One region of the Aurantimonas sp. A3-2-R12 genome, then DNA from elsewhere that is predicted to be linked to it. Evidence: predicted binding sites of a transcription regulator. Region 1 holds the regulator's gene; each other region holds the start of a gene.
The links. Region 1 encodes LexA, which represses DNA repair genes until DNA is damaged. Its sites were predicted from a motif close to TGTTCNNNNTGTGTTCNG; they were not measured.

Region 1 (7,152 bases):
CGGGAAATGCCTGTTTTCATAGGGTTAGTCAACCCGTCAAGTGACACGGGATGACGGCTCGAAACGGGAACAAACACGGTTTGACGAGCCGATACAGCAAAAAATCTGCAAAACCGTCTAGTCCCGGAACGGGTGCCTGTTCTATAATCGTTCCATGCGCATCCCCCTTTACAGGTCCACCGAGGCGACAGTCATTGATGATGCCGATTGGGATTTAGTTTCGGGCATCAGATGGACTCTTTTGAAGGGCCAAGGCCAGAAATACGCGACGGGCACATCCAAGGGCGAAGACGTGCTTCTCCATCGACTGATTATGACGGCGCGAGACGGTATCGAGGTCAGTCATCAGGATGGAGACGGTCTAAACAACCGTCGTTGCAATCTCCGTATAGCTACGCGATTGCAGGTTACGTGGAGCCGGCGAGTGGTTCCAGGGAAGACCGGGATCTTTGAGAAGAACGGAAAGTGGGGCGCTTCGATCCGACAAAACGGTAGGTTCATAGTCCTGGGCTCCTTTGACAGCCAGTATGAGGCTATGCAGGCAAGGGACTACTTTTCAAAACATACCCGCCAGGGGTTTGGCGGTTTGCATGGCGTTGATTTGACGGGGTTCGATCCGTTAAAATTTGCGCCGACTGCACGCCGAATCCTCGGAGATTCCTAGAAGCTTCGCTATAGCCTCCCGCTGGTGGCAAAGCCGTGGTCTGCAACTTGCTGTCCCAGGATCGGATTGACACTCTGCCCTGATCGTACATCGCAATGACCAAGGGAAACTGGACAGCGTCTCCCAGTCTGGTATCTGCATTCTCACTCATGTGGTGCGCGAAGGTGCTCGTTAACCGCGTAGTCGGCTCCAACAAGGAAGATCCTCGCGTGTTCGATATGATCCATAAAGTCCGTTCCGAGGTCCAGGAGACCCGCCAGAGATTCCGTGACGATCTTCCGATAAGCCTCAAGAGGGCGTTCTCCAGAGAACTTTCCAGTGACGAGTGGACAGCAATGTTCAAGGCGCTCGGCAAGACCGACTGGGCGGCACTGACAAACTCGATGGGTGTCCGATGTGCATTAGAGATGATCAGTAGTTCGCATAGTCTGGATGCCGAAATTAGGAGGCTAGAAGGATCCATCGCCGTTGTTGAGCCGCGACGATTCGCCAAGATGCAGGCAAAATCTCGTCAGCTGGCGCACTTTATGATGACCGGCGAACATGGGGCGCAGCTTCTGTGCAATGCCGAGGCTATCGCTCGTATGCTGGGGGAGAAAAATTTTCTACTCACCAGTCCGCCGGCACATTTGGTCAACGACATTGATCGACTGGTCACGGTCTACGCCATCGATTTACTGGATCAACGGTCACGCGTTACGATGGCCAATCTAATAGAAACTCAGAGGGATGGCGTCGAGTTCATCATCAGCTACCTTGTAGGTAATCGTATCGACGAACTGGCCAAGATCGGCACTAACCAAGTAGCCAGGCTGAACCATTACAAGGGGCATATCCCTTCTGAAGCTCTTCAGGGTGGATCGTTGACCATCGCTTCGGCAACCGAACACGCTCACCTGCTCAGCCGTGGCTACAAGAAAGTGTCGGACTATGAAGGATCCTCGGCCGATCGAATGCTTGGAAGCCGTGCTTACTATTTCGCCCCAATATCCGGATTAGCACCCTTCAGCCAGGGTGCTCTGCAGACAGTCCATCAGACAGTGTCAGGTATCGATCCCGAGACCGGTTACAGCGTGGGCGAAATCATGGGCGGACGGATCAGTGAGATGAACCAGGTCCGGTTGATCGAGCGCCAGATCGGGAGCCAACGCCAGACGAGTGAAAATCTCCGACCGATCTTCGATGATAACGGTAAGGTGACCGCCTATGAACGGACGGCGGATGTCTCCAAGCTGACCAGTCTGCATCGCAGCACGGATCTGGCGCAGATGATCGGTGTCTGGCGGTGTCGTCAGATGGAAGAGCTCCTAGCCGTGAAAGTTAATGGTGAGTTGGTCGACCGCCTATATGAAATCTGGGAGAGGGACAGAAAGCTCGGCAAACAAAACGAGTTCGTCAACATCGCTCGACTTAGAGATAAAGACAAGGATGATAGCATCCTAGTCGACGCAGCCAAGATTATCCCGCCCCAGACACGCGATTACATCAAGTGGGTGTTCGGGCGTGACGATTTTTGGGTTCGTCGAGACATGGTGCTCGACACTTTCGGCAAACGTCAAGCCTCTATTAGGGATCGATTCACCGACGCCAATTTCGAGAGTTTGGCCGTGGGTATTCTGGGAAATAAAGCGTTTCCAATACTGGTTCGCTCAGAGAAGAGCATTCAGGACCTGAGTGCCAATGTGAAGAACCCAATCAAGTGGTTATTGCGCGGACGGCGAACGTAATTTCAGTCTCGTTCCAGCCTTCGAGCAGACGGTCCGACACTGGCTAATTGGGCGATCCCTCCATGTCACCGCCTAATCAGCGCAACAGGTAGCGTCCGATTTCTCGTAGCCATAGTCAGACCAAACATACCCGTGTGCCGCTCATAACATGGGATTGCTACGCGCTAAGAACACAATGTGAACGAAGGCTGTTTTGCAAGAAATCCGCTAAATGCCTCAAACCGGCTGTGGCCATTTCGGCATAACAATTCGGATTTGCAGGTGATTTCAGGAAAACTGAGGTTCGATGTGGCGCCCTTAGCAGGGGAGCGCCTTCGACCACTCGGCCACCTCTCCGAGGACGCAGATACCTGCGCGACGGGCCCGGTGCAAGGGAGGCAAGAAGAAAACCCGGTGAACATGATCGAAAGGCACCCCGCGGCCATTCAAACCGGACACCGCGAAACCTCGCCCCGACCCGGGAACGATCCACACGCGCTTCCTTCGCGGCGCCGTCAAGGCTCTGCGCGGCGCGGCCTGGTTCGCGGCTCAAGCAGCAGCTGGCACAGGTCGAAAAGTTGGCTCCGCGGGATCGGTTGCCAACTGTCGGTCCGGCCTTCAGTATTTGCGGATGAGCCCGACCAGCCGGCCCTGAACCTTGACCCGCTCGGAGCCGAAGATCCGCGTTTCATAAGCCGGATTGGCAGCCTCCAGCGCAATCGTATTGCCGCGCCGGCGAAACCGCTTCAGCGTCGCTTCCTCCTCGTCGACCAGCGCGACAACGATCTCCCCGGGCGTCGCTGTGTCGGCGCGGCGAATCACCACCGTGTCGCCGTCGAGGATTCCGGCTTCGATCATCGAATCGCCCTTGACTTCCAGCGCATAATGCTCGCCGCCGCCAAGCATATCCGGCGGCACGGCGAGGGAATGGGTGGTGTGCTGGATCGCCGAAATGGGAACGCCCGCCGCGATCCGGCCCATGACCGGAATCGAGACTGTGGCCGGTTCAGGCGGTCTCGTCGTCGCGCGTCGGGAAATCGGCTCAGACGTCTTGCGTGCCGCGTCGCGGCTTCCTTCGATCACGCTCGGCGTAAACCCGGCGTGGCCGACGGGGGCAGGGCGGTCCTTCTGCATCGCTTCGGGCAGCTTGAGGATCTCCAGCGCTCGCGCGCGATTGGGCAGGCGCCGAATGAAGCCCCGCTCCTCAAGCGCGGTAATCAGGCGATGAATGCCGGATTTCGACCGAAGCTCCAGCGCGTCCTTCATCTCGTCGAAGGAGGGAGGCACCCCGCTATCCCTCAGCCGTTCGTGAATGAACGACAAAAGGTCGTGCTGCTTGCGTGTCAGCATCGAGGCGACTCCCTAAAACAAAACCTGAACAAACCTATCTGTTCTAGTTGTGTTCCGCAAGACCCTTCCATTCGTCGAGCACAACGTAGCGGCAAGCCTCCCCCGCGCTCGCCGGAGCCGCCGAAGACGGCCGCACGAGCAAAGCATCGGCCTGCGCGTAGGTGGACAGGAGGGAGGAATCCTGGCGGGGCAGCGGAATGACCCGGACGACGCCGTCTTCTCGAGCCTCCAGCCGTGAGCGAACGAAGTCGGTCCGCAGGCCATTTTCAGGCATCGGCGCGCCGAGCAGCCCATGCCGGTAGAGCTGGCGATCGGGAAAACCCGCCAACCGGCGCACCAATGGAATCAGGAACAACCGCGCGGCGACCATGGAGGAGGCCGGATTGCCCGGCAGACCGACGATCGTCAGATCGCCAAGCCGCCCCGCCATCAAGGGCTTGCCGGGGCGCATCGCGACCTTCCAGAAGTCGAGTCCGACGCCGCGGTTGGCGAACACCTTGCCGACCAGGTCGTGATCGCCGACCGACGCCCCGCCGATCGTGACGAAGACATCCGCCCGGTCCCGGATGGAATCGCTCAGGCGCGCGTCGATCGTGGCGACGTCGTCGCCAGCGATCCCGCAGTCGATCGCATCGCCGCCGGCGCCTACCACCATCGCCGCGACGCCGTACGGGTTGGAGGCGACCAACTGCGAGGGACCGAGCGGCTCGCCGGGCAGCACGAGTTCGTCGCCAGTTGCGAGGATGGCCACCTTCGGCCGCGCCAGCACCGTCAGCGCGGGGTAACCGCAGCTCGCCGCAAGCGCGATGGCGCCGGGCGTGAGCAGGGCGCCGCGGGTCAACAACGTCTCGCCCGCAGCGAAATCGATACCGGCTGCCCGGATGAATTGGCCGGGTTCGAGCGAAACCGTCGGGCGTACGGTGCCATCGACTACAACGCGGGCGTCTTCCTGGATCAGGATCGCATCCGCACCTTGCGGCACCGGCGCCCCGGTGAAGATTCGCGCCGCTTCACCGATTCCCACCTGGCCGTCGAAGGCGCGCCCGGCGGCGGATTCGCCGACGACCCGCAGGGTCTCGAACGGCGACTGGACGTCCACCGCCCGGACGGCGTAGCCATCCATGGCCGAGGCATCGAAGGACGGCTGGGTGCGGCGGGCCAGGACGTCCTCGGCAAGAACGCGTCCGGCCGCTTGAAGCAACGGCAGCTGCTCGGTGCGGGTGAGGGGCACCGCGCTCCCAACCAATCGTCGATAGGCTTCCTCGACGGGAAGCAGACTCATGACCCGGCCGCCGTGAAGTCGCCGGAACGGCCGCCGGATTTCGACAGCAGCCGGATGCCGGACACGCGCATCGAGCGGTCCACGGCCTTGGCCATGTCGTAGATCGTCAGACAGGCCACGGAGACCGCCGTGAGCGCCTCCATTTCGACGCCCGTCTTGCCGCTGACCTTGGCCAGCGCGGTCACGCGCAAACCGGGCAGGGTCGCATCCGGCGTTATTTCGACGCCAATCTTCTCAAGCATCAGCGGATGGCAAAGCGGAATCAGCTCGTGCGTACGCTTGGCCGCCATAATTCCGGCGATCCGCGCAATGCCGATGACGTCGCCCTTCTTGGCCTCCCCGGCGAGAATCAGCTCCAGCGTCGCCGGCTGCATGGCAACGAAACCCTCGGCCTCGGCGACCCGAACGCTGTCGGCCTTGTCGCCGACATCGACCATCGAGGCAGCGCCGGCGGCGTCGAGATGGGTGAGTCCGGATTGCTTGGTGTCGCTCATGACGAGGCCCCCGGTTGGCGGGTGGCGCCGAGCAGCACGCGCGTCGCCGCCTCCACATCAGACTGGCGCATCAGGCTTTCCCCGACGAGAACGGTGCGGATCCCCCGATCGGCGAGGCGCAGGCAGTCTGCATGGGTGAAGATGCCGCTCTCACCGACGAGAATTCGGTCCTCCGGCACCAAGGCCGCCAGCCGCTCGGCCGTGGCCAGGCTGGTCTCGAAGGTCCGCAGGTTGCGATTGTTGATCCCGATCAGCGGCGTGCGGAGCTTCAGCGCACGCTCGGCTTCGGCTTCGTCATGGATCTCGACCAGGATGTCGAGGCTGTAGTGTTCGGCAGTGGCTTCGAGATCACGCGCCAGCGTGTCGTCCACGGCGGCCATGATGATCAGGATCGCGTCCGCGCCCCAAGCGCGCGCTTCGGCCACCTGATACGGGTCGAACAGGAAATCCTTGCGCAGCGTCGGCAGCGTGGTCGCGGCGCGAGCCGCCGTCAGATAGGCGGGCGCACCCTGAAACGAGGGCGTATCGGTGAGGACGCTGAGGCATGTCGCGCCCCCGCGCTCATACGCCGCAGCGAGAGCAGGCGGATCGAAATCCTCGCGGATCACGCCCTTCGAGGGACTGGCCTTCTTCACTTCCGCGATGAGTGCTAGCCGACCCTCGGCGTGCCGAGCCCGGATCGCCGCCGCAAATCCTCTCGGCGCATCCGAGGGATCGATCGTGGCTTCGAGATCGGCGAGCGGCATGCGCTGTTTGGCAGCGGCGATCTCGTCGCGCTTGTAGGCTTCGATTCGCTCAAGGATGTCACTCATGCGGACGCCTCGCCGAACTTGCGCGTTGCTGCCGCCAGGCGCTCCAGGGCGGCACGCGCCAGGCCGCTGTCGATCGCATCGGCTGCCATTGCGACGCCGCCGCGAATATCCTCAGCCTTGCCGGCCATCATCAGGGCGCCGGCACTATTGAGCAAGACGATGTCGCGGTAGGCGTTTTTCGCGCCGCCGAGCACTGCGGTCAGCGCCGCGGCGTTTGCCGCCGCGTCCCCGCCCTTGATTTCGGCAAGGGGCAAACGCCGCAACCCGGCGTCCTCCGGCTCGACGCTGAAGGTGCGGATATCGCCGTCATGGAGGGCAGCAACCGCGGTCGTCCCCGAAACGGTCATTTCGTCGAGCCCGTCACCATGCACGACCCAGGCGGATTCGGTCCCCAATTCGCGCAGCGTCTCCGCAAGCGGCAGCAGCCATTGTGGCGAGAACACTCCAACCAGCAGCTTCTTCACGCCCGCCGGGTTCGACATCGGTCCGAGCAGGTTGAAGATCGTTCGGGTGCCGAGCTCGACCCGGCTGGGACCAACGAAGCGCATCGCGGCGTGATGCGTCGGAGCGAACATGAAGCAGAGGCCGGCATCGGCGAGCACCCGCGAGATCGCATCCGGCTTCAGGTCAACGTCGACCCCGAGCGCGGCCAGCACGTCCGCCGCACCTGATTTCGAGGACAGGGCCCGGTTGCCGTGCTTGGCGACGACGAGACCGCACCCGGCGAGGACGAGGGCCGAGCATGTCGAAACGTTCAGCGTGCCGGCGTGATCGCCGCCAGTGCCGACGATGTCGATGGCGTCCGGCGGCGCCGCGACCCGCGACATGTTGGCGCGCATGACCG
Region 2 (7,152 bases), 220 kb from region 1:
AGTTTCCGGCTGCGCGAGTCGACGCTCTCGTTGAGACTGGTGAGGAACAAACCGTTCTTTTCGCCGATTTCGCGCATCCGCTCCTCGAACGCGCCATCCAGGCTGGCCAGGAAGGTTTCGCCGTCCATCGCGATGCCAATGGCACGGTCGTCCAGAAGGCTGGTGAGATCGGTGAGAAATTTCTCGCTGTTCGCCGCGAGCGTTTCGCCACGTGATTTCAGCAGGCCGGAGGCCGCGTCGCCAGATGCAACAAGGCGGCTCTCGATGTCTTGGCTTACGGATTCGAGCTGATCGAGGAGTTCCACCGACCGGTTCTTGATCTCGGCCGTCCGATTTTCCAGCAGGCGCCCGACCTCGTCGCCGGTCGCGCTCAGCCGTTCGCTCGCCGCGTCGCCGGCCCCAGTCAGCCGGGCCATCAGGCTCTCACTATTGGCGGCAATGGTCTCGCTGGCGAGGCGGCTGCGCTCCTCGAACATGGCGATGAAATTCTCGCTACGCTTCACATGGTCGCGGGCAAATGCCTCGCCGCGCTCGTCGAGCAGACTGGTGAAACGCTGGGATGCCTCCTCGATCCGCTGCAGGATGTGTTCGGACGTCTGATCGACATCCTCCACGAGCCGCTGATGCGAACCGACGACGGAGGAGCGGAGGTGCTCGGCGTGCGACAGCATCGCCTCACGCTCTGTTCCCAGATCCTGGACGAGCGTGCGAATCTTGCCTTCGTTGTCGGCATACGCCCGTTCGAGGGCACCGACCTCGGTGCTGATGATGTTCTCCAGATCGGAGGTGCGCGACAGTGCGCGCTCGACGCCCTCTCCGAGAGCGGCCACCTCACGACGAACCGCCTGGCCGACGCTCATCACTCGTTCCGTCGCGATCGTTTCGGGCTCGGCGAGACGCAGTGCCACTTCGGCGAGCGAACGGCTCGTGAGGCGCAAATCGGCGGCACGGCGGATCATGACGGCGAAGGCGAAGATCAACAGAACCGGGACGAGGGCGACGGCCGTCAGCAGGAGCAGGTCACGCTGCCGCGCCGGACTGACCAGGCCGCTGGAAAGCGTGGCGACATCGATGCCATAAAGACCCGATGCCATGAAGCCGACAAAGCCGATCCAGGCGATCGATACGGCAAGTGCGATCCATATCGGAGCGCTGGAGGCCCGCCGGTCGAGCAGCGCTTGCGCCATGACGGTCGTGCGTCTTTGCTCGTCGTTGGCGGCGGACTGGGCGTAGGCGCGCGGCGGTTCCGCGCTCCGAGGCGCCGACGGTCCCACCGTCGCGGGCTCACTAGCCTGTTGAGGACGCGTGGAAGTGCCGCTATCGCGGGACGGTCTCGCAGTCGAATCCGGCGCGATATTTGACGGCCGAGCTGCTTTCTCGCTGGGAGCCGCACTTATCGGAGCTTTCGCACGGCCACCGCCGACCAGGTCGGAAACCGAAGCGCGTCTTGCTCCGCCAGAGGGGGCGGCGTTTTCTTCCGTACGCAGGCGGCCTGCCGTTTCATTGATCTGCCGCTCGAAATCGTCGAGCGAAAATTCGACCTTCGTCGCATCGGCGGATGCGCTTTCCTCGAGATGACCTGACGCCTCCTTCAGATCGTCCGTATTGCCCGGTTCCTCGAAATCGACCCGAAGCGCCTCTTCGATTTCGTTGACCGCGTCGTCGGTGAGCTGGTCGAAGGATTTGGTCTTGGACATCGCTGTCGCGCCTCAATACTCGTTACTATGAACCCGTCACGCCGACGGTCGCCGCGGCGGAGCAAGAGAGTAGCGCCCCCAACCGATGCGGCATGCGCAGATGCCTGGTCGACCGGAGGCGGCTGACAGGCAGTTTCGCATGCTTCATGCTAGTTAGCGACGTCGTTGAAAGAAACCGTAAAACGGGCCGATAGGTACAAGTTTAAACATAAGGTTAACGATCTGGCGAGAAATGCACAGAATTTTCGATCATGGCCATGGGAGCAAGGGTTGCGCCGCAGCCGCACTGCACCATCAGGCCGCCGCACACCCTTATTCTTCCAAAAAATTTAAGCTTATCTCCACCCTGATTGCTGATGGTGGAGGCTGCGATGCAACTGGGATTGAACAGGATAGCCGGTCGAATCGCGGATGTCAGGTTCGGAGAATGAGTATGGCAGCGGCAACACGGCAGATGGAAGAGGCTTCTACCATCGAATTGGCGGACGGTGCGGTCCGATGTCCGTCGGGGCGGCGGCCGATCGATCTGGTGCACCTCGCCCGTCAGACCTCGGGCGATCGGGGGCTTGAGACCGAAGTGCTCGGGCTCTTGCTGCGGCATCTCGAATTGTTCGAAGGCCGCCTTGAAATTGCTAGCGAAGACGAATGTCGATTTATCGCTCACGCGCTGAAAGGGACGGCCCGTAATATCGGCGCATTTCCGCTTGCCGACGCGGCCCAGCGCTTCGAGGACTCGGTTCTCGACGACGAGGCTGTCGCAGCCTTGCGTTCTGAACTCGATCAGACCGCTCGGTTTGTCCGCGCGCTACTCGGCTAATGCGGCCGCCCTCGCGTCATCGTCGCTTTCATCGTGTTCCTGTTGACTTTCGTCGGCGCCAAACTCTAACGAAGCAAATGAGCGAGCCTTAGCCCGTTCGGTCCGGGCAAGGCGCGCGCGATGGCCAGGACATCATTGGTCCTTGGTCAGGCGTTTCATGGCCCCGTCTGTTGGGCGTCGATCCTGTCCCCGAAACCGAGAGCAGAGCGTTGCAGGCATGACAAAGATCACCTTCCTGGCCCCGGACGGAACCCGTTACGACGTCAATGCGCCGAACGGCTCGACGGCAATGGAGAACGCGATCAAGAACGATGTCCCCGGGATCGAAGCGGAATGCGGCGGCGCCTGCGCATGTGCGACCTGCCACGTCTATGTCGACGACGCCTGGACACAAAAGACTGGCGAGCCCGAGGCGATGGAAGAGGACATGCTCGACTTCGCTTACGATGTGCGTCCGAACTCGCGGCTGTCCTGCCAGATCAAGATCCGCGACGAACTGGACGGCCTCGTTTTGACCGTGCCGGAACGCCAGGCCTGAAAGGCGCGCCGCGTCCCCTTTCGCGGGGAAAAAGCCCAACGGAGACTTGTTTCGATGCAGCGCGTGAAGACCGATGTGGTGATCGTCGGGGCCGGCCCGGTCGGGCTGTTCGCCGTATTCGAGCTCGGACTCTACGATCTCAAATGCCATTTAATCGACATTCTAGACCGACCCGGCGGTCAATGTGCCGAGCTCTATCCCGAAAAGCCGATCTACGACATTCCCGCATGGCCGGTGATTTCGGGCCACGACCTCACCGAGAAACTGCTGCAGCAGATCGAGCCGTTTCACCCGACCTTCCACTTCAACCGCATGGTGACCAGTCTGGAGCGGCTCGAGGGGGGCAGTTACCTGGTGACGACCGACGAAGGCGAGGAATTCGAGTGCAAGGTCGTCGTCATCGCGGCCGGGGGCGGCTCATTTCAGCCCAAGCGGCCGCCGGTGCCGGGCATCGAGGTCTATGAAGGCACCAGCGTCTTCTACTCGGTGCGCCGCATGGACGAGTTCCGTGGCCGTGACGTCCTCATTGTCGGTGGCGGCGACTCCGCGCTGGATTGGACGCTGAACCTGCAGCCGATCGTGAAAAGCCTAACCCTCGTCCACCGACGCGACCAGTTCCGCGCGGCGCCGGACAGCGTCGCCAAAATGATGGCTTTGCGCGAAGCGGGTAAGGTCACATTCCAGATGGGGCAGGTGACGAGTATCGTCGGCCGCGACGGCGTCATGCAAGGCGCCATCGTCAAAGGCCCCGACGGCGACGTCGAGGTGACCGCCGACCGCATACTGCCGTTCTTCGGTCTGACGATGAAGCTGGGACCAGTCGCCAACTGGGGGCTGAACCTTCACGAAAATCTCATTCCCGTCGATACCGCCAGATTCGAGACGTCCGAGCCGGGCATTTTCGCCATCGGCGACATCAACTGGTATGAGGGCAAGTTGAAGCTGATCCTCTCCGGCTTTCACGAGGCGGCGTTGATGACGCAGGCGGCCAAACGCATCGTTCACCCCGACGACCGGGTGGTGTTTCAGTACACGACGTCTTCGACCAATTTGCAGAAGAAGCTGGGGGTCGGCGGAGCCAGATAGGCAAGGAGCGGTTCTCCCACCGACTCCAGGCGACGCCGGCGCTCACGAACCATCGCCCGTGGGCGGCTTTGCGCCCTTGGTCACAGAGGTGCCGCCGCTTTTTAGATCCTACCCGCCGGCTTCGCCCCACAGATTACGATTAAGGGCGCGCCGGAGCCGGAAATTGACTTCACGACCTTCGATTGTGTCGAATTCGATCTGCGCCTGCTCGTGGCCGGCAAGATAGCGCTGCGTGACCGTGTTCACATGCATTTCCATGTCGGCGCAGGTTCGCTCAGTTCGCAGGTTCCTGACCGCCATCTCCATCCGCTTCAGCCACGTCTTGGCAATGGTCGCGTGCTGGTTCTCATGCCGTTTGATGTCTGCTTCGAGCGTCCGCCAGACCAGCACCGTGCGCGCGGAAACACGCTTGGGTGGCGTCCATTTCGGCAGGGTGATGTGCAGTGTGAGCCCCAGATCCGCGCGGTCAACCGCACAACCTTTGGCAACCTTCTTGTAGGTCACCTTGCCGTCGAATTTCACCTCGGTCGCACCGGGGTGGCGCAGGCCGGTCTCGGCGACATAGGGACCCTGTCGGTTGAGGTCCTCGTCGAGTTCGGCAAGTGTCGAGCCGCGAACGGCGAAATAGCTGGTTTCCTGATCGACCGATCCGGCATGGGCGACGCCCGCCCATAGCCAGGCAAGACCCACCACGATCGACCCCATCCCCGCGCGCATTGCACAGATTCCTTGCGACAAGAAGTTCGTAAGGGACACGCTACCCGATCGCGCACGCAACACAAGCGCCGCCCATCGGCCGTCATAAAACACATGACCGTGGAACGCCGGTGCTAACGGCCGGCTCCTTGTACGACCGGCCCGTCCGACATCCGCCTTGACAACGCCTCAGTAAATGGAACATAAAGCGAACATTGAACAAAAGGGGAACTCACTATGCTCACCTTCGCCAAGGACTTGCTGTCTCTCGCCGCTGTGTCGGGTTTCGTCCTCAGCCTGAGTCTTCTGATCCACGCGGTTTAATGCAACGTTTTCTGGGGATCGGACGGTTCGGGTCTTACCCCGTCGAATGGCGTGGGTTACCTCTTGGGCGATGCGCGTAGGGCTTTGCTCTGACGCGCGGTTTGCGAGGAAACGGGACGGGTCCTCCAATCGGTATCGTGCCGCGGTGCCGGAGCCAGTAAAGACGGGGTGATCGGCCATGACGGAACCGGTGGAATGCGATCCGAAATTCATTCACCTTCGGGTCCATAGCGCGTTTTCGCTGCTGGAAGGCGCGTTGCGGCTGGACCAGATCATCCAGTTCGCCAAGACGGACGGATTGCCGGCGATCGGGATCAGTGACACGAACAACCTGTTCGGCGCACTGGAGTTTTCCGAAAAGGCCGCGAAGGCCGGCATACAGCCGATTATCGGATGTCAGCTCGACGTCGACTTTGGCGATACCGAGTCTGAGGAGCGCGGCGGCCGCAAGGACCGGAATTTGGCGTCGATCGCGCCGCTGGTGTTGATCGCCGCGAGCGAGGTGGGGTTCGCCAATCTCGTCGAAATCGTTTCGCTAGCCTATCTCGGACATCCGGATAACCCCAAACCGCACGTCTTGTTCGATTGGGTGGCGGAGCGTGCCGAGGGGGTGATCGCCCTGACTGGCGGGCCGCTGGGGCCGATCGGCGCGGCACTTGCCGCCGACCGGGAGGCGATCGCCCGGACCCGGTTGGAGCGTCTGGCGGCGATCTTCGGCGACCGGCTTTATGTCGAACTGCAGCGCCAGGAAGGGCGGAGCCGCAAGGTGGAGGCCGGAACGGTTCGGCTAGCCTATGAGTTCGCGCTTCCCCTCGTGGCGACCAACGAGCCGTTCTTTTTTGGCCGAGACGATTTCGAGGCCCATGACGCGCTGATGGCGGTGGCGAGCAACCGGCTGGTCAGTCACGAGGATCGGCGTCGGCTTTCGCGGGACCACAGCCTCAAATCGCAGGGCGAAATGGCGGTGCTGTTCGCCGATTTGCCGGAAGCCCTTCACAATACGGTCGAGATCGCCCGGCGTTGTTCCTACCGGCCAACGACGCGGGCGCCGATCTTGCCACGTTTCGCCGGCGCCGACGCCGACCCGGTCGAGGCGGAGGGCGCGGAAACCGCCGAACTTCGCCGGCAGGCCGTCGAAGGCTTGGAGAAGCGGCTCGCGGCGCACGGCCTGGCCCCCGGCGAGACCGAGGCGAGCTACCGCGAGCGCCTGGATTTCGAGCTGTCGATCATCGAGCGTATGAAGTTCCCAGGCTACTTCCTGATCGTTTCGGACTTCATCAAGTGGGCCAAGGGGCAGGGGATTCCGGTCGGACCCGGCCGTGGTTCGGGCGCCGGTTCGCTGGTCGCCTATTCCCTGACGATCACAGATCTCGACCCGCTGCGCTTTTCGCTGCTCTTCGAGCGCTTCCTCAACCCCGAACGCGTCTCGATGCCGGACTTCGATATCGATTTCTGCCAGGAGCGGCGCGAGGAGGTGATCCGCTACGTCCAGGAGAAATACGGGCGCGAGCAGGTCGGCCAGATCATTACCTTCGGAACGCTCCAGGCGCGTGCAGTGCTACGCGACGTCGGCCGTGTGCTGGAGATGTCGTACGGCCAGGTGGACAAGCTCTGCAAGCTGGTGCCGCAGAACCCCGCCAACCCGGTGACACTCGCCCAGGCGCTGGTTGAGGAGCCGCGGCTGCAGGAAGCGCGCGAGAGGGAGGAGATCGTCGACCGGCTGATCTCGATCGCGCTGAAGCTCGAGGGTCTCTACCGGCACGCTTCGACCCATGCGGCGGGGATCGTCATCGGCGATCGGCCGCTATCGCAGCTCGTGCCGATGTACCGCGATCCGCGCTCCGACATGCCGGTCACCCAATACAATATGAAATGGGTCGAGCCGGCGGGCCTGGTCAAATTCGACTTTCTGGGGTTGAAGACCCTGACGGTGCTACAGACGGCGGTGGAACTCATTGCCCGAAAAGGCATCGAGATCGATCTCACGGCTATCC
Region 3 (7,152 bases), on a different contig from region 1:
CGGCCGTCGTCAGCGCCGTGGAAGCGCTGAAGGATGGTGCGCCGCAGCTTCATCCCGAAGCGCCGGGCAATCTAATTTTCGATTGGGAACTCGGCGACAAGGCGGCGACGGACGCGGCGTTTTCCGGGGCCGCTCATGTGACCAAGCTGCACATCGTCAACAACCGCCTGGTTCCCAATCCGATGGAGCCGCGCGCCGCGCTCGGTGTCTACGATCCGGCGGAAGAGCACTACACCTGCTGGACCACCTCGCAGAACCCGCATGTCGCCCGGCTGGTGATGAGCGCGTTCTACAACGTCGCGCCGGAACACAAGCTGCGGGTGATCGCACCTGACGTCGGCGGCGGTTTCGGCTCCAAGATCTACATCTACCCCGAAGAGATCGTTTGCCTGTGGGCGTCCAAGCGCACCGGCGTTCCGGTCAAGTGGACCTCGGATCGCACCGAGGCGTTTCTGACCGACGCACACGGCCGTGACCACGTCACCGAGGTGGAGATGGCGCTAGACGCCGACCACAAGATCCTTGGTCTCAAGGTCGACACGATCGCCAATCTCGGCGCCTACATGTCGCTGTTCTCGTCGGCGACCCCGACCTATCTCTACGCGACGCTGCTCTCCGGCCAGTACGATATCCCGGCAATCCACGCCAATGTCCGGGCGGTCTACACCAACACCGTGCCCGTCGACGCCTATCGCGGCGCCGGGCGTCCTGAGGCGACCTTCGTCATCGAGCGAACGGTGGAGACGGCGGCGCGCGAACTCGGCATCTCGCCGGCGGAACTGCGCCGCAAGAACTTCATCCGCTCCTTCCCGCACCAGACGCCGGTGATCATGGCGTATGACGCGGGCGACTTCGACGCGACGCTGGACGCCGGCATGCAGGCCGCCGACGTCGCCGGCTTCGAGAAACGGCGGGCGGAGGCCAAGCAGCGCGGCAAGCTGCGCGGCCTCGGCATGAGCTGCTACATCGAAGCCTGCGGCATCGCGCCATCGAAGGCGGTCGGCTCGCTCGGTGCCGGCGTCGGCCTTTGGGAATCGGCCGAGGTTCGGGTCAATCCGGTCGGCACGGTCGAAATCCTCACTGGCTCGCATAGTCACGGCCAGGGCCATGAGACGACCTTCGCCCAGTTGGTGGCCGAACGCTTCGGCCTGCCGGTCGACAACGTCCAGGTCATTCATGGCGACACCGACAAGGTGCAGTTCGGCATGGGCACCTACGGCTCGCGCTCCGGCGCGGTCGGCATGTCGGCGATCCACAAGGCGCTCGACAAGGTCGAGGCCAAGGCCAAGAAGATCGCAGCGCACGTTCTGGAGGCCGACGAGGGCGACATCGTCATCGAGAATGGCGAGGTGAAGGTCGCAGGCACCGACAAGAAGCTGGCCTGGCACGAGGTCTGTCTCGGCGCCTATACCGGCCACAATCTCCCCGAAGGAATGGAGCCCGGCCTGAAGGAAGGGGCGTTCTACGATCCGACCAACTTCACCTTCCCGGCCGGCTGCTACATCTGCGAGGTCGAGGTCGACCCTGATACCGGAACGACCGAGATCATCCAGTTCGTCGCCGCCGACGATTTCGGTCGGGTGATCAACCCGATGATCGTCGAGGGTCAGGTCCATGGCGGTCTCGCCCAGGGCATCGGCCAGGCGCTTCTGGAAGGCGCCCATTATGACGACACCGGCCAGCTGCTGACGGCGTCCTACATGGACTACGCCATGCCGCGGGCGTGGGACCTTCCGATGTTCCAGGTTTCTACCAACGAGACCCTGTGTCCCGGCAACCCGCTCGGCATGAAGGGCTGCGGCGAGGCCGGCGCGATCGGCTCGCCGCCGGCGGTGATCAACGCCATTACCGACGCGATCGGCAACAACGATCTGAGCATGCCGGCGACGCCGCAAAAGGTCTGGAAGGCGCTCAACGCGGTCGCCTGACCGAGCAGACGAACTTTGCCCGGTGGCCGCGAAAAAGGGCCGCCGGGAGAATTTTAGGGGCTGCCTGGCCCCGTTTCTATCCGAACCATCGCGCCGCGCGGTCCTTCCGCGATTTCCGGACCCGGCGCCAGAGGGAGCAGAACCGATGTACGAGACCACTTATCACCGCCCCACGTCGATCGACGAGGCCGTCAAGCTGGTCGGTGAATCCGGCGGCGAGGGAAAATTCCTCTCTGGCGGCATGACGCTGATCGCGACCATGAAGCAGCGGCTCGCCGCGCCGAGCGACCTTGTCGATCTGCGCCATATCGCCGAACTCAAGGGCATTACGGTCAACGGCAAGTCGATCAAGATCGGCGGCGGCATGACCCATGGCGAGATCGCCGCCCATGACGGGCTGAAAGCCGCCTGCCATGGCTTCGCCGATCTCGCCGGCCTGATCGGCGATATCGCGGTGCGCCACATGGGCACGATCGGCGGCTCGGTGGCGAATAACGATCCGGCGGCGGATTATCCCGCCGCCCTGAAGGCGCTGGGTGGGACGATCCACACCAACAAGCGCGAGATCGCGGCCGACGACTTCTTCCTCGGCCTGTTCGAGACAGCGCTGGAGGAGAACGAGATCGTGACGGCGGTGTCCTTCGAGGCGCCGGATCAATGCGCCTACGAGAAGTTCCGCAACCCGGCCTCGCGCTATGCCATGTGCGGCGTCTTCGTCGCCAAGCGCGGCGGCGAGGTGAAGGTCGGCATCACCGGCGCCAGCATGGGCGGCGCCTTCCGCTGGGAAGCCGCTGAACAGGCGCTGTCATCGAATTTCGACGGCTCGGCCGTGGACGGGCTGTCGGTCGACGAGGGCGACATGGTGTCGGACCTGCACGGCACGTCGGCCTATCGCGCCAACCTCGTCAAGGTCGTCACCAAACGGGCGGTGAACAAGGCCAAATCCGCGGGCTGACAGACGCAGGACGTCAGACTGAAGGTCGGCCGGCTGGACAAGAACGTCTGGCTGGCCTTTTCGTCTCATCGACGCGGCGGGGCAGCCGCGTAAGCAAACCTGCGACATTGGGCCTCGCCGAGAAATCCGGAAATTTGCTGGCGAGAACATTCCATGAACGCTATATCCGCGTCATGGCCAAGACGACCCTCATCGACAAGCTCGCGATCCTCTCCGACGCTGCCAAATACGACGCGTCCTGCGCGTCCAGCGGCTCGACCCGGCGCGATTCCGCCAAGAGCAAAGGCATCGGCTCGACCGAGGGGTCGGGCATCTGCCACGCCTATGCGCCCGACGGGCGGTGCATCTCGCTGCTGAAAATCCTGATGACCAATTTTTGCGTCTATGACTGCGTCTATTGCGTCAACCGCTCGTCCTCCAACGTGGCCCGTGCCCGTTTCACGGTCGAGGAAGTCGTCACGCTGACGATGGAGTTCTACAAGCGCAATTACATCGAGGGCCTGTTCCTGTCCTCCGGCATCATCCGCAACTCCGACTATACGATGGAGGAGATGGTGCGGATCGCCAGAAAGCTGCGGCTGGAGGAAAATTTCGCCGGCTACATCCATCTGAAGACGATCCCCGACGCGTCGCCCGCCCTGATCGAGGAGGCGGGGCTCTTCGCCGACCGCCTGTCGATCAATATCGAGCTGCCGACCGATGTGACGCTAGAGGCACTCGCACCGGAAAAGAAGCCGCGCGACATCCGCCGTTCGATGGGCCATCTGCGGGCCAAGATCGAGGAACACAAGGGTGAGAAAAAGGACCGAACGAAGCCGCAACGCTTCGCGCCCGGCGGCCAGTCAACCCAGATGATCATCGGCGCCGACAACTCCGATGACGATGCCATCCTCGGCCGGTCGGAGAATCTCTACGGCAATTACCGCCTCAAACGGGTCTACTACTCCGCCTTCTCACCGATCCCCGACGCCTCCAGTCGGCTGCCGCTCTCCCCGCCGCCGCTGATGCGCGAACACCGCCTGTATCAGGCCGACTGGCTGATGCGCTTTTACGGCTTCGACCGGGGCGAGATCGTTTCCGGCGGCGAAGGCGGGATGCTGGATCTCGCCGTCGATCCAAAGCTCGCCTGGGCGTTGAAGCACCGCGATCGGTTCCCGGTCGACGTCAATTGCGCCGACCGGGAAATGCTGTTGCGCGTCCCGGGTTTTGGAACTCGCGCGGTCAACCGCATCCTGTCGACCCGCCGCCATCGCACACTCAGGCTCGACGATGTTGCCCGGCTCTGCCAGTCGATCGCCAAGGTCCGGCCCTTCGTTACCGCCCTCGACTGGTCGCCGGGCGCGGCGACGGACAGCGAAGGCCTGCGCGCTGCGTTCCTGCCGAGGCAAAAATCAGCGGCGCAACTGTCGTTGTTCTGACCTGAAAACGGACGAGAGGCCGCCTTCGATGTTCGTCGCTCGCCTTGCCTTTGCTGCGGATTTCGACGGCTGGCGCCCGGCCGCCCGCACGGCGCTGGCGCTCAGCATTCCGCCCGAGGCGTTGAGCTTCGTCGTCGGGGATGAAGCACCCGGCCTGTTTGCCGAGCCCTTGCCCGAAGCGCCACAAGACGCGCCGCAACCGACCGTTCCCAAGGCCTTTCCTGAGCTGGCGCGCAAGCTGCTCTGCCACGCCGATTCCGATCGGTTCGTCTTCGCCTATCGCCTGCTGTGGCGGCTGCAGACGGAAAGGAAGCTGCTCGAAATCGCGTCGGACCCGGATGTCCTGCGCGCCACCGCCATGGAGAAGGCGGTGCGGCGCGACAGCCACAAGATGAAGGCCTTCGTCCGCTTTCGCGAAGTCGAGGACGGCGAGGGCGGCAAGCACTATGTCGCCTGGTTCGAGCCGTTCCGCCACGTGGTCGAACTGACTGCGCCGTTCTTCGCCCGGCGTTTCGCCGGCATGGTCTGGACGATCATGACTCCCGAGCGCTCAGTCCACTGGGATGGCGCGGAATTGGTATTTCTGCCGGGGGCGACCAAGGACATGCGTCCCAAGGACGACGACATGGAAGCGCTGTGGCTGACCTATTACGCCTCGACCTTTAATCCCGCGCGGCTGAAGGTGAAGGCGATGCAGGCGGAAATGCCCAAGAAATATTGGGCCAACATGCCGGAGACGGCGTTGATCAAGCCGCTTGTCGCGGGCGCCGAGGCGGCGGCGCGTCGGATGATCGCAACCGCGCCGACCCTGCCGAGTTTCTCCCATGAGCGACGGATGGAGCGCGAGCAGATGGCGAAGACGAGCACAGCGCTCGATCACGCAGCGGGCGACGCGCGACCCGACAGCATCCGCGCGGCGCGCGCGGTGGCAAGGTCCTGCAAGGCTTGCCCGCTCTGGGAGCCGGCGACCCAGACGGTATTCGGCCAGGGACCGGACAATGCGCCGGTGATCTTCGTCGGCGAGCAGCCGGGCGATCAGGAGGACATCGCCGACGAGCCCTTCGTCGGCCCGGCCGGAAAGGTGTTCGATCAGGCGCTCGCTGCAGCCGGCATCGACCGGCGGCAGGCCTATGTCACCAATGCGGTGAAGCACTTCAAATTCGTGCCGCGCGGCAAGCGTCGCATCCATGCCAAGCCCGATGCCGGCGAGGTGAAAGCCTGCCGCTGGTGGCTGGATCTGGAACGCGAGTTGATCAAGCCGAAGCTGATCGTTGCCCTTGGCGCGACGGCGGCGCAGGCGGTGCTTGGAAGATCAGTGACCATTCGCGACACGCGCTCGCGATTGATCGACCTCGACGAGGCGACCAAACTGCTGGTCACAATCCACCCGTCCTATATCCTGCGGCTTCCCGACGAGGCAGTGCGGGCGCGCGAGAGCAAAGCGTTCGACGCCGACATGGCGATGGTGCTGGACTTCCTGCCGGAACTGAAGCTGGCGGCCTGATCAGCCGATCAGCACGCTGCGGATCACCAAGCCCACGAGGCCCACCGCCGCGACGCCGCCGAGCCACAAGAGGACGAACCAGCCGATCCGCTTCCACAGCGGTCCGTCATCGCCGGCCCCCAGTCGGGCGCGGCTCAATGGTAGCCCTCGCCGGGGCGGACCTTGCCGCGGAACACCCAATAGGCATAGCCGGTATAGATCAGGATCATCGGGATCAGCACCGATGCGCCGACCAGCAGGAATTCCATCGACGCGTCCGGCGCGGCGGCCTCCCAAATGGTGACGTCCGGGGGGATAATGTTCGGGTAGAAGCTGATGCCGAGCCCCACGAAGGCGAGCAGGAAGAGGGCTAGCGCAGACAGGAAAGGCCGCACATCCTTGCCGGCGGCCAGCGACTGCAACAGGCTGAAGGCGGCGAGAGCGGTGAGGATCGGCACCGGCGCCACATAGAGGATCTGCGGGAAAGCGAACCAGCGCAGGTAGAACTCCTCCTTCAGAAATGGCATCCACAGGCTGACCGCGCCCATCAGCAACAGCGTGCCGACCCCAGCGAAAAAGGCATAGCGTCGCGCGATGTCGCGCAATTCCCCGTCGGTCTTCATCACCAGCCAGGTTGCGCCGAGCAGCGTGTAGCCGATGACGACGGCGCCACCGGTCATCAGCGAAAATGGCGTCAGCCAGTCAAACCAGCCGCCGGCATAGGCGCGGCCCGAAACCTCGATCCCCTGCACCAGGGTGCCGAGGGCGATACCCTGGCTGAGCGCCGCGACGAACGAGCCGAGAAAGAACGAGACGTCCCAGAGCCAGCGGCCGCGCACGGTCTTGAACCGGTATTCGAAGGCGACGCCCCGGAAGATCAGTGCCAGCAGCATGGCGATGATCGGCGCATAGATCGCCGGCATGATGATCGCGTAGGCCAGCGGAAACACCGCGAACAGGCCGCCGCCGCCCAGAATCAGCCAGGTCTCGTTGCCGTCCCAGATCGGCGCGACGGTGTTCATCGCCGTGTCCCGGTTCTCGGTCCGGCCGAGGAGGGGAAACAGAATGCCGGTACCGAGGTCGAAGCCGTCGAGAATGACATAGGCGATCACGGCGAAGGCGATGAGAAATGCCCAGAGAATCGCAAGGTCCATCGTCGTCTCCCTATTCGGCCGGATCTGCGGCGACTTCGCCTTCCAGACGCCCGGAGGACGCCAGCCCGGCGGTCCGGGTCGGGTGATCCAGCGTCTCTTCCTCGAAGGGTGTCGGGGGCTTCGACATCAGCCGCAGGATGTAGAAGGTGCCTGCGCCGAACAGCAGGAAATAGACGATGATGAAGGCGACGAGTGAGGTCCCGACCGCCTCCGC

Region 2: dnaE (DNA polymerase III subunit alpha) is a predicted target of LexA. The motif match lies at 5,050-5,067, and genes of this name have one in related genera.
Region 3: VSX60_RS01780 (putative DNA modification/repair radical SAM protein) is a predicted target of LexA. The motif match lies at 3,026-3,043, and genes of this name have one in related genera.

What each region holds. Positions count from the first base shown of each region.
Region 1 is NZ_JAYXIH010000001.1:7,615-14,766, forward strand. Features, by position in the region: gene VSX60_RS00055 (hypothetical protein) at 874-2,391, shown strand; gene lexA (transcriptional repressor LexA) at 2,989-3,720, opposite strand; gene VSX60_RS00065 (molybdopterin molybdotransferase MoeA) at 3,764-5,002, opposite strand; gene moaC (cyclic pyranopterin monophosphate synthase MoaC) at 4,999-5,496, opposite strand; gene trpC (indole-3-glycerol phosphate synthase TrpC) at 5,493-6,308, opposite strand; gene trpD (anthranilate phosphoribosyltransferase) at 6,305-7,152, opposite strand, start outside.
Region 2 is NZ_JAYXIH010000001.1:228,309-235,460, reverse strand. Features, by position in the region: gene VSX60_RS01080 (hypothetical protein) at 1-1,697, opposite strand, end outside; gene VSX60_RS01075 (Hpt domain-containing protein) at 1,930-2,514, shown strand; gene VSX60_RS01070 (2Fe-2S iron-sulfur cluster-binding protein) at 2,732-3,052, shown strand; gene VSX60_RS01065 (NAD(P)/FAD-dependent oxidoreductase) at 3,107-4,138, shown strand; gene VSX60_RS01060 (DUF922 domain-containing Zn-dependent protease) at 4,247-4,855, opposite strand; gene dnaE (DNA polymerase III subunit alpha) at 5,337-7,152, shown strand, end outside.
Region 3 is NZ_JAYXIH010000002.1:131,522-138,673, reverse strand. Features, by position in the region: gene VSX60_RS01790 (xanthine dehydrogenase family protein molybdopterin-binding subunit) at 1-1,928, shown strand, start outside; gene VSX60_RS01785 (FAD binding domain-containing protein) at 2,074-2,883, shown strand; gene VSX60_RS01780 (putative DNA modification/repair radical SAM protein) at 3,057-4,301, shown strand; gene VSX60_RS01775 (UdgX family uracil-DNA binding protein) at 4,330-5,805, shown strand; gene VSX60_RS01770 (DUF2474 family protein) at 5,806-5,943, opposite strand; gene cydB (cytochrome d ubiquinol oxidase subunit II) at 5,940-6,938, opposite strand; gene VSX60_RS01760 (cytochrome ubiquinol oxidase subunit I) at 6,949-7,152, opposite strand, start outside.